DNA from 2 places in the Mannheimia indoligenes genome. Region 2 is predicted to be linked to the other one. Evidence: riboswitches for the same ligand, from Rfam matches in the RefSeq annotation. Region 2 holds a riboswitch; the other holds the start of a gene.
What was found. A riboswitch is a leader RNA that binds a small molecule or an ion and turns the genes downstream of it on or off. The one in region 2 is predicted to bind lysine.
Positions count from the first base shown of each region.

Region 1: another riboswitch for lysine. It lies ahead of V6W77_RS03320 (Na+/H+ antiporter NhaC family protein); the one in region 2 lies ahead of lysC (lysine-sensitive aspartokinase 3).

Region 1 covers NZ_JBAJJM010000005.1:4,171-9,950, reverse strand. Annotated here, with positions in the region: gene metX (homoserine O-acetyltransferase MetX) at 1-142, opposite strand, end outside; gene V6W77_RS03335 (SanA/YdcF family protein) at 486-1,100, shown strand; gene purU (formyltetrahydrofolate deformylase) at 1,131-1,967, opposite strand; gene V6W77_RS03325 (H-NS family histone-like protein) at 2,041-2,460, opposite strand; lysine riboswitch at 2,601-2,770, shown strand; gene V6W77_RS03320 (Na+/H+ antiporter NhaC family protein) at 2,890-4,419, shown strand; gene V6W77_RS03315 (SDR family oxidoreductase) at 4,662-5,414, shown strand; gene trpB (tryptophan synthase subunit beta) at 5,463-5,780, shown strand, end outside.
Region 2 covers NZ_JBAJJM010000006.1:77,859-83,638, forward strand. Annotated here, with positions in the region: gene V6W77_RS04540 (Z-ring associated ZapG family protein) at 19-414, opposite strand; gene rplM (50S ribosomal protein L13) at 709-1,137, shown strand; gene rpsI (30S ribosomal protein S9) at 1,153-1,548, shown strand; gene V6W77_RS04555 (VanZ family protein) at 1,609-1,956, opposite strand; gene lysC (lysine-sensitive aspartokinase 3) at 2,046-3,398, opposite strand; lysine riboswitch at 3,494-3,678, opposite strand; gene nagE (N-acetylglucosamine-specific PTS transporter subunit IIBC) at 3,967-5,415, shown strand; gene V6W77_RS04570 (DUF496 family protein) at 5,481-5,780, opposite strand, start outside.

The DNA.
Region 1 (5,780 bases), on a different contig from region 2:
AGGCGTGGCAGATCAACACAGCATTGCTTTTATCTGCATTTAATTCGCCGTAAGTTTGGTAAGCCACTGTGATAGGGGAAAGTTCGCCACCTAGTGAAAGGGGCAATGGCGTTTCCTCAAAAAGTGTAATGTGCTGAGCCATAGAATCCTTATTTGCAAAAAATTATGCTTTTTTAACCGCTTGTAATTGTAATAATATGGTTAAATTAACGGTGTTGTTGTCAATTGTCAAGAAATTTTAGCCGTCTAAACGTCTAGATTTTTAAACGGCTAAATTTTTTAGGTTTTAGGTGTGATAAATAGAGTTTAGGACTTAACAAACACACTAAAATAGAATAAATTGATTGAACGATCAGACAACTTTGTTTGTCTTTAATATACTCATTATTTGAGTAATAAGAATAAATAAGTGATTTTTGGAAGTCGAAATTTAAGGGGCTAGGTCATTGCCGTTTTTTCATCAAATTAAGCAATTTGGCATAAAAATACTGAAAGTGATTGTGATCTTACACTTAATAGGAATTGCAACCCTATTAATTGTGGATTCAATAACGAGTTATGCTGTGCGGGATAAAGTCTATAGCGAGATTAACGATCTGCCTCATAGAGATTATGCCGTAGTGCTCGGTACAGCGAAATTTTACTCAAAAAATGTGATCAATGAATATTACAAATATCGTTTAGAAGCAGCAAAGCAATTAGTGAAAAGTGAAAAAGTAAATAAACTTTTAGTTAGTGGTGATAATAAAACCCCTTATTATAATGAGCCTAAAACAATGACTAATGATTTGCTGAAAATGGGCATACCTCAGCTACAAATTAAGCAAGATTATGCGGGCTATACTACTTTTGATTCAATTATAAGAGCGACAGAGGTTTATAAATTACCGCCGTTTACGATTGTCTCACAGAAGTTTCATTGTGAAAGAGCATTATTTATTGCGAAATTTAAAAATATTGATGCGATTTGTTATGCAGCGAAATATCCTGAAGGGGCTTATCAAGTAAGGTTAAGAGAGATTTTGGCAAGAACGGCAATGCTATTTAATTTGTTAATAGGTAAAATGCCTGAAACGTTGGAAGATATTCCATCTAAATAAAATAGCCAGTTTCAATCACTGGCTATTTTTTTATAAAATAATGGTTTTGTTTTTATAAACAAAGATCTTATCAGCAAGTACTAATTCTAATGCTTGACTGAGAACGGTTTTCTCTACATCCCGCCCGGCACGCATCATTGCCTCGGCAGTATAGGTGTGATCTACGTTGATCACATTTTGCATAATAATTGGACCTTCATCTAATTCATCATTTACAAAATGAGCCGTTGCACCAATAATTTTTACACCACGTTCGTAAGCTCGTTGATATGGCTTCGCACCAATAAATGCAGGTAAGAAAGAATGGTGGATATTTACAACACGATTTGGGTAACGTGCTACAAATTCAGGATTAAGCACACGCATATATTTAGCTAGTACAATATAATCCGGGGCGTATTCGTCAATTTTATCGGCTAATAATTTATCGTGTTCAACACGGGTCAGATTTTCGTGGCTGACCAAGTGGAACGGCACATCAAAGCGTTCAACTAATTCTCTTAATGTGTCGTGATTACCGATTACAGCTGCAATTTCTACATCTAAACCACCATAATAGTTTTTCATTAATAAATCGCCTAAACAGTGAGCTTCTTTGGTTACTAAAATAACAATACGCTTTCTCTGCTTTGGCAATAATTTATAAATTGAACCGTCAGGCAAAGTAAATTCTAGATCGGCTAGAAATGTTTTATCGTTAAAAATACCGTTTAACTCCGTACGCATAAAAAAGCGTTTCGTTTCGTTATCCACAAATTCCGAGTTTTTAATAATATTTAATTGGTGTTTGTAACAAATATTGGTAATTTTAGCGACTAACCCTGTATCATCTGGGCATTCAGTTAATAAAATTTTATGTTCAAGCATTTGATATCCTATTATAAAAATAAGAGAACCCAATTAGAGTTCTCTCATATCTAATCTTTATATAAATAATAAATTAAATAGCAAAATCTTCTAATTTCTTGCCTTTATCAAGTGCTTCTTGCAATGCTTTTGGTGTTCTGCCTTGACCTGTCCACGTTTTTTCATTACCTTCAGCATCAACAAATTTATATTTAGCAGGACGAGAGGCAATCGGTTTGCGTGCTTTAGGGGCTTTTCGACCTTTAATTACTTTATCTGCTAATAATTGAGCTAATTCATCAATAGAAAGTCCATCTTGTTTTAACATTTCGGTGTATTTATTTAAGCTTTCTAATTGTTTTGCTTTTTCTTGCTCTTCTTTTCTAATTTCTTCTTCTTTTTCAGCAATAATAGTATCTAATTTTTCAGCAAATGATTTTAATTGTTCAAGTGCTAAATCTTTAGCAAATACTCTTAAACTACGAAGGTTTAAAAGGCTTTTTAAATCTGACATTGTATTCTCCTAATGTTTTAGTAACGAAGTGAATTTTATTCTTTTTTATCATATATTAAAAGATATTTGAGGTAAATAAATATAAATAAAAAAGAGGTACTTTATATCTTCGGATATTCGTGGTATCTTTACGTCATCCTACAAAATGTAGAGGTGCAAATTCAATAAGTATTTTTTCTGAGTGGAAAACGATGAAGAAAAAGGAAAGGTGGATTTGCCGAAATCAATTAGGCGTCATCTTAATTGGTTGGGGTCGTTCTCGAAAGAAACGACACTGTCGTAGTAAACGCTACGGAGTGCTACTGTTAGGGTGGGTTTTAGTTTTTCATATTTCCTTCCTTTATATTTATTCCTATAAATATCTCAGTACATCTCTTGTTTGGCTATTATTTTTATATACAAATTATACAAAGTCATTTTAGAGGTTTTATGAATCTAGTTGATTATTCCACATCGTTTTGGTCTGTGTTACCGGCTCTGATTGCATTAATTTTAGCGATTGTTACACGCAAAGTGATTATTTCATTAAGCATTGGGATTATATTTGGTGCATTTATGCTAACTAATAGTAATTTTCTTGATGCACTTACTTATATAAAAAATAGTGTTGTTTCTTTAGTTTATAAAGGAGCTGAAGAGGGTTTAAATTCTAACAACATCAATATCATTTTATTCTTAATTTTATTAGGTGTATTGACTTCTTTATTAAGCATTTCAGGAAGTAATCAAGCCTTTGCAAATTGGGCTCAGAAAAGAATTAAAGATAAACGTGGTGCAAAATTAATAGCCGCAGGTTTAGTATTTTTCACTTTTATTGATGACTATTTCCATAGTTTAGCGGTAGGGGCAATTGCTCGCCCGGTAACGGATAAATTCAATGTTTCTCGTGCAAAATTAGCTTATATCCTTGACTCAACCGCCGCACCAATGTGCGTATTAATGCCAATTTCAAGTTGGGGAGCTTACATTATTACCTTAATTGCCGGTTTATTAGCAACTCATTCAATCACGGGCTATTCTCCGCTTGGTGCATTTATGACGATGAGTGCAATGAATTTCTATGCGATTTTCTCAATGATTATGGTGTTCTTCGTAGCTTATTTCTCATTCGATATCGGCTCAATGGCTCGTTTTGAACGCCAAGCAGAACATTTAGCAGAAGTAGAGGAAGAAAGTATTGAAGTTAAAGGGCGTATGCGTAATTTAGTGTTCCCGATTGTTGCTTTAATTGTGGTTACGGTTGCAATGATGATTAAAACCGGTGCCGATGCATTAGCAGAATCAAACACACCATTTTCGATTTTAGGTGCTTTTGAAAATACCACTGTGGGTATTTCGTTAGTGGTAGGCGGTCTAGCTGCATTAGTAGTTGCCAGCATTTGTATTATGGCAAGCGGTCATATTTCACTAAAAAATTACGTTCGTGCCTATGGTTTAGGCGTAAAAATGATGTCTGGTGCAATCACCATTTTATTCTTTGCTTGGACAATTAATGGCGTAGTAAGCGATATGCAAACAGGCAAATACTTATCAGGCTTAGTTGGTGAGCATATTGCAGCAGGATTCTTACCGGCAATTTTATTCGTATTAGCCGCATTTATGGCATTCTCAACAGGCACAAGCTGGGGAACATTTGGTATTATGTTACCAATCGGTGCGGCAATGGCAGTTCATTCTGATCCTGCATTAATCATTCCTTGCTTGTCGGCAGTAATGGCGGGGGCAGTATGCGGAGACCATTGTTCACCGGTGTCAGATACTACTATCTTATCTTCAACAGGTGCACAATGTAACCATATGGATCACGTTATTTCACAATTACCTTATGCGTTATTGGTTGCTGCTGCTTCTATTGTTGGCTACTTAGTAGTAGGTTTCACGCAATCTGCTTTATTAGGATTTGTGGCAACAGCCGCAGTGATGGCTGCCTTAATTTTAATCTTTAAAGCAAAAAAGTAGGAAAATAAAGGTTAATTTCTAAAAATGTGAAGGCAATCACAGAATTAAATGGATTTATGATATAGAATGTCATTCAAGATATGGATATCGAATGTTGTGTTATATAAATCTTAAAATAAGATCCTCCTATGTATTTAGCGTACCTTTTGGTACGCTTTTTTCTTTTCTGAACGATATATTTCTTGCAATTTTTTAAATTTTGTACTACTTTAATAGTACATTTTAATTTTGAGGGTAAAACGATGAAAACTGCATTAGTAACAGGGGCAACCGCCGGTTTTGGTTTAGCAATTTGTAAATTACTTCTTCAATCAGGCTATAGAGTGATTGGCACAGGCAGACGTGCAGAGCGTTTAAGCGAACTACATTTGCAATTTGGCGATAATTTTCTACCGCTTGTATTTGATATTCAAGATTCCTCAGAAGTTGAAAAAGTATTAAATAGCCGCCCTCAAAGTTGGCGAAAGATTGACTTATTAGTGAATAATGCAGGTTTAGCACTAGGCTTAGAGCCTGCTCATAAAGCGGATTTAACTGATTGGTATCAAATGATTGATACTAATATTAAAGGCTTAGTAACAATGACACGCCTAGTTCTTCCTGAAATGGTTGAGCATAATTCAGGACATATTATTAATATCGGTTCGATTGCAGGAACTTACCCTTACCCGGGTGGGAATGTTTATGGCGGTACAAAAGCCTTTGTGAAGCAGTTTAGCTTAAATTTGCGTGCAGATTTAGCAGGCACAAAAGTACGGGTGTCTAACGTTGAGCCGGGCTTATGTGGTGGGACAGAATTTTCTAATGTTCGCTTTAAAGGCGATGACGAAAAAGCAGCAAAAATTTATGAAAATGTTGAATTTGTTCGCCCTGAAGATGTGGCTAATATCGTGCTTTGGTTAAATCAACAACCGGAACACGTCAATATTAACCGTGTTGAAGTAATGCCGGTAGCTCAAACCTCATCAGCCTTAAATGTAGCTAGAAATTTATAATTTTATACTCTCTTTCAAGACGAGAGAGGAAATAGAAAAGGAAATATTATGTCAGACACACTTCTTAACCCTTACTTCGGTGAATTTGGCGGAATGTATGTTCCTGAAATTTTAGTATCGGTACTCAAAGAATTAGAGCAAGCCTTTGTAGAAGCTCAACAAGATCCAACATTCCAAGCAGAATTTGCCGATTTACTCAAAAACTATGCAGGTCGTCCAACGGCACTTACGCTTTGCAGTAATTTAACTAAAGGTACAAACAGCAAACTCTATCTAAAACGTGAAGATTTATTACACGGTGGAGCTCATAAAACCAATCAAGTACTAGGGCAGATTTTACTCGCCAAACGAATGGGCAAAACCCGT
Region 2 (5,780 bases):
TTGTTTTTAGTAAAAATTTTACGATTTTAATAAGCCGGAAGAACCTTCAGAGTAATCCCTTGGTTGATCTTCTTCTGTTTTTTGAGGTTGAACAGGCAGCTGAGCTTGTTGGAAAAACTCAATACTTTTAGCATTTTCCGGTAATAACTTTTCAGAACTTTGAGCTAAATGGGCATACAGTTTTTTATAATCAGCCGCTAACGTTGAAAGTAATTGAGCGGATTGCTCGAAATGTTGCTCAAGTTGTTGTTTTTGTTCATCAAATTGTGTTTTGGTTTGTTTAAGTTCTCGCTCTAATTCGTGTTGTTTCCTTACATTACTATTAAATACACGCACTAGGGTACAACCTACCACAGCTCCCACAATAAATGCAGCGGCAATTGCTGCCCAAACATCACTTGTCCATTGTTCCATCATAAACTCCTTATGTTTAAGTAGTGAATTTATGGTTCTATTTTTAACATTTCGGCTTTTATTTGAAAAGCTCCAAATGATTAAAATGTGATATAGGTTCAATTTTAAAGAATAAGTCTAAAAAATATTAGATTTTTGGCTAAAAAGTCTGTATAATTTTGCCACCCTGTTTTGCTTGGAGTTTCCCGCCAAGCAGTTTGGTCAGAATTGACTCGAAGGGGTTGGATTCTACCGTCATAGGTAATTCCTTTTTAAGGAATTGGGTTATAAACTTTATATTTTGGTATTTAATTAATGAAAACTTTTGTAGCAAAACCAGAAACAGTACAACGTGACTGGTATGTAGTAGATGCGACAGGTAAAACTTTAGGTCGTTTAGCTACTGAATTAGCACGCCGTTTACGCGGTAAACATAAAGCTGAATATACTCCGCACGTAGATACAGGTGATTACATCATCGTTATCAATGCAGAGAAAGTAGCAGTAACTGGCAAAAAAGAAACTGATAAAATCTACTACTGGCACACTGGCTATGTAGGTGGTATCAAAGATGCAACCTTCAAAGAAATGATTGCACGTCGTCCGGAAGCAGTGATCGAGATCGCAGTTAAAGGTATGTTACCTAAAGGTCCTTTAGGTCGTGAAATGTTCCGTAAATTAAAAGTTTACGCAGGTAACGAACATAACCACGCTGCACAACAACCACAAGTTTTAGACATCTAATCACGGAGCAGAAAAATGACAGCAGCAAATCAAAACTACGGCACAGGTCGCCGCAAAAGCTCTTCAGCTCGTGTATTTATCAAACCGGGCAGTGGTAACATTACCATTAACCAACGTTCTTTAGAGGTTTACTTCGGTCGTGAAACTTCACGTATGATCGTTCGTCAACCATTAGAGTTAGTTGAATTAACAGATAAATTAGACCTATACATCACTGTAACCGGTGGTGGTATTTCTGGTCAAGCGGGTGCAATCCGTCACGGTATCACTCGTGCATTAATGGAATACGATGAAACTCTACGCCCAGCACTTCGTGCAGCAGGCTTCGTTACTCGTGACGCACGTCGCGTTGAACGTAAAAAAGTGGGTTTACACAAAGCACGTCGTCGTCCACAATACTCAAAACGTTAATTTTATTTTCGTTTTCAGCAAAAAAGGCAGGAATTCCTGCCTTTTTTATTATTTATAACACTATCTTTTATAAAGATATTTCACCATTAATAGTGCAATTCCTGCACCGCATAAATCAGCTAATCCATCTAACCAAGAACCTTGTCTGGTTTCAGTAAAAGTTGCTTGTCCTAATTCCGTTCCAAATGCATAAAATAGTGCAAAAATCATCAATCCTAAATAAGGTATGGCTCTATTTGATTGGATAGTCGCTCTTGCCATTAGCCAAATCTGTATAAAAAAGATGACAAAATGCCCGATTTTATCAAAATGGGGAAAGGGCGGTAGTTCGTTACTGCTTTCACGAAAAATTAAGCTGTAAATGCTAATGACAAACCAAAGTAGAGCTAAGAGAGCGTATTTATTCATTTTTAAATATTTCATAGAAAAATATAAAAAAACAAGCGGTCATTTTAGTAAAAAATTTACCAAAAATAACCGCTTGTAAACACTAGATGTTACTCGAATAAACCTTTGTGGAGTGAGCGAACAACGTCATCCGCCTCTTCATTTTTCACTAAGGTACAAACGTTATTTGTGCTTGCGCCATAGCTGATGAGACGGACATTATAGTTTTCAAGGGTTTGGAATAGACGTTTTGCTACACCGGACTGTGTGTGCAAATTGTTTCCGATAATCGCGACTAACGCTAAATCATTTTCTACTTGAACGTTGCAGTAAGCGTTTAATTCATCTAATAACTCTTTAGATAACATATCTGCACCTGAAGATGCTGAGCCGGTTTTGTCTAATGTTAAGGCAATGCTAACTTCAGAGGTTGTAATCACATCAACTGAAATTTTATGTTTAGCTAAAATTGCAAATACATTGGCTAAGAAACCTTGAGCGTGTAGCATCGAAAGGCTTGAAAGCGTTAATAAGATTTGGTTACGACGTAACGCAAGTGCACGGAACGTTGGGCGTGGTTGAGGATCTCGGGTTACCCAAGTGCCGCCTTGTTCAGGAGCTTTACTTGAACCTACGTATACAGGAATATTGCTACGCACTGCCGGTAATAATGTTGCCGGGTGAAGCACTTTTGCACCGAAAGTCGCCATTTCTGCTGCTTCGTTAAATGCCATTGTATCAATACGTTGTGCATTTGGTACAACTCGTGGATCAGTTGTGTAGATGCCCGGAACATCCGTCCAAATTAATACATCATTAGCATTTAATACTTCGGCTAATAAGGCGGCAGAGTAATCTGAACCACCACGACCTAGAGTTGTGGTTTTGCCTTCATCATCACGACCGATAAAACCTTGAGTAACTACGATTTTACCTGCTTCAATAAGTGGTTTGATAACTTTATCGGATTGTTGTTGGGTTTTTTCGTCGTTTGGGGCAGCTTTACCGTAGTGGTTATCCGTCGCTACAATGTCTCGCACATCAACCCATACGGCTGGGTGTCCACGCTCAATTAGTAATTGGGTAAAGATTTTGGTGGACATCATCTCGCCGTGGCTGATTAATTCATCGCTTAATGCCGCAGAGGTCGCAAGGCTTGCAGATTCTGCTAGGGTTTCAATACGATCTAATAATTCGTCAATTTCAGCACGAACGCTGTCTTGGTGTTGCAGTTTTTCAATGATGTTGTATTGAATCTGGCGAACGGCTGTAATGATTTCATCACGTTTTTCTTTTTCACAACCATTTGCGAGCTCAACTAAATAGTTTGTAACACCGGCAGAAGCAGAAAGTACCACGACACGAGTGTTGGCATCTGCAATCACGATGTTTGCCGATGAGGTCATTGCATCAAAATTAGCAACGCTGGTACCACCAAATTTAGCCACAGAAAGATGAGACATAATAAAATTTCCTTAAAACAAAATAGATAAATGTTGTGTTAGGGGATATTCGGAAAGGAAATTTGAGTAGATTATACGGTTTGATTAGAGAACCAATTAATCAGAGCACTCCATTTAATATTTGCTATTAAATGACAGCTGATAGGATTCAACCTGCTCAGCCGATGTTAATTCCAGTCTAGTGAATTCACACCTCGGCAATCACTCCCATCACTTAATTTTCAAACGGTCCTAGTTACCTCAAATTAAGTTGCCTGAGTGTTGCACCTCTCCTGTAATGGCAATTCCATTACTCTTTTTTCAATGGATTGAAAAAACGGTATAGAAATACCTTTTTATCTGAGTTTTGTCAATGAATATTTGAAAAAACTTAGGGGGAGCAGTGAAAACAAGCGGTTATTTTTTCGTAAAATTTTACAAGAATTTGACCGCTTGAATAGTGAGTTTGAAATTTTACTCTAAAATTTTTTTGAAATGGATCACAAAACTTAATTTAGGTGATTGTCTTTAAAATGCTTTTTTTCTATTCTATTTCTACTCAATATGAGTTAATTAATTGGAGGTTTGTATGAGTGTTTTAGGTTATCTACAAAAAATCGGTAGAGCCTTAATGGTGCCGGTGGCGGCGTTACCGGCAGCGGCACTATTAATGGGGATTGGTTATTGGATTGACCCGGACGGCTGGGGAGTAAATAGCCAGCTGGCAGCGTTACTGATCAAATCAGGGGCGGCAATCATTGATAATATGTCCATTTTATTTGCGGTGGGTGTTGCCTTTGGTATGTCTAAAGAAAAAGATGGGGCAGCCGCATTATCCGGTTTAGTTGGTTATTTAGTGATTACCACCTTGCTTGCACCGGGAGCGGTGGCTCAATTACAAGGCATTGCAGTCGATCAAGTACCGGCGGCATTCGGTAAAATCAATAACCAATTTATCGGGATTTTAGTGGGTGTGATTTCAGCGGAACTTTATAACCGTTTCTACCAAGTGGAATTGCCGAAAGCGTTATCCTTCTTTAGCGGTAAACGTTTAGTGCCGATTGTTGTATCGGTTGTGATGATCGTGGTTGCGTTTATTCTATTGTACGTATGGCCGGTGATTTTTGGTGGATTAGTATCTTTTGGTGAATCAATCAAAGATATGGGTTCAGTCGGTGCAGGTATTTATGCTTTCTTCAACCGTTTATTAATTCCTGTTGGCTTACACCATGCACTTAACTCTGTGTTCTGGTTTGACGTAGCAGGTATTAACGATATACCAAACTTCTTAGGCGGAGCGAAGTCGTTAGCGGAAGGCAAAGCAGTAGTAGGCGTAACCGGTATGTACCAAGCCGGCTTCTTCCCTGTGATGATGTTTGGTTTACCGGCAGCGGCATTAGCGATTTATCATAGTGCAAAACCGGCTAAAAAAGTGCAAGTTGCATCAATTATGTTTGCGGCGGCTTTAGCCTCATTCTTCACCGGTATTACTGAGCCACTTGAGTTTGCTTTTATGTTTGTAGCACCAGTGCTTTATGTGGTTCACGCATTATTAACCGGTATCTCGGTGTATATCGCTGCTTCAATGGAGTGGATTGCAGGCTTTGGCTTTAGTGCAGGTTTAGTGGACTTAGTACTATCAAGCCGCAACCCGCTTGCCGTTCAATGGTATATGTTGTTGGTGCAAGGTTTAGTGTTCGCTGTGATTTACTATGCGTTATTCCGCATTGTAATTCGTGCGTTTAACTTAAAAACCCCGGGACGCGAAGACGATGCCGAAACACAAGCGGTCAATACCACATCTCATCAAGAACGAGCAAAACAGTTTATTGATGCTTTAGGCGGTAAAGAAAACTTGCTCAATATTGATGCTTGTATTACACGTTTACGTTTAACCTTAGCTGATGTGTCTAAAGTTAATGAGGCTCAATTAAAAGCCCTTGGCTCGAAAGGCAATATCAAATTAGGGGAAAATGCGTTCCAAGTGATTTTGGGAACAGAAGCGGAATTTGTTGCAGACGCAATGAAGAAACTTTAAAACTGAATCAATAAACAAGCGGTCAATTTTTCGCAAAATTTTGCAAGAAATTGACCGCTTGAATTTTATGCTTTTTTATTCGTTGGTGCTTGTTTATGAGCAGCCATTTTTTGGCGAATTTCACGGCGTTGTTTTGACAGTTCTGCGTTACGAATCATATAATCATCAACACGGTTTTCGTAGTCATCACGCATATTGGCAATAATAGCTCGAATTTCTTCAATAGACATTTCATCTGTAATGTATTGGGTTAGATTATCCAATAACAATACACGTTTTTGGTTATCACGAATTTTGCGATCGTTATCAGCAGTTTCTCGGTGTAATTTGTTTTTTAGACGATAAAGATGCACATATTCCAACAT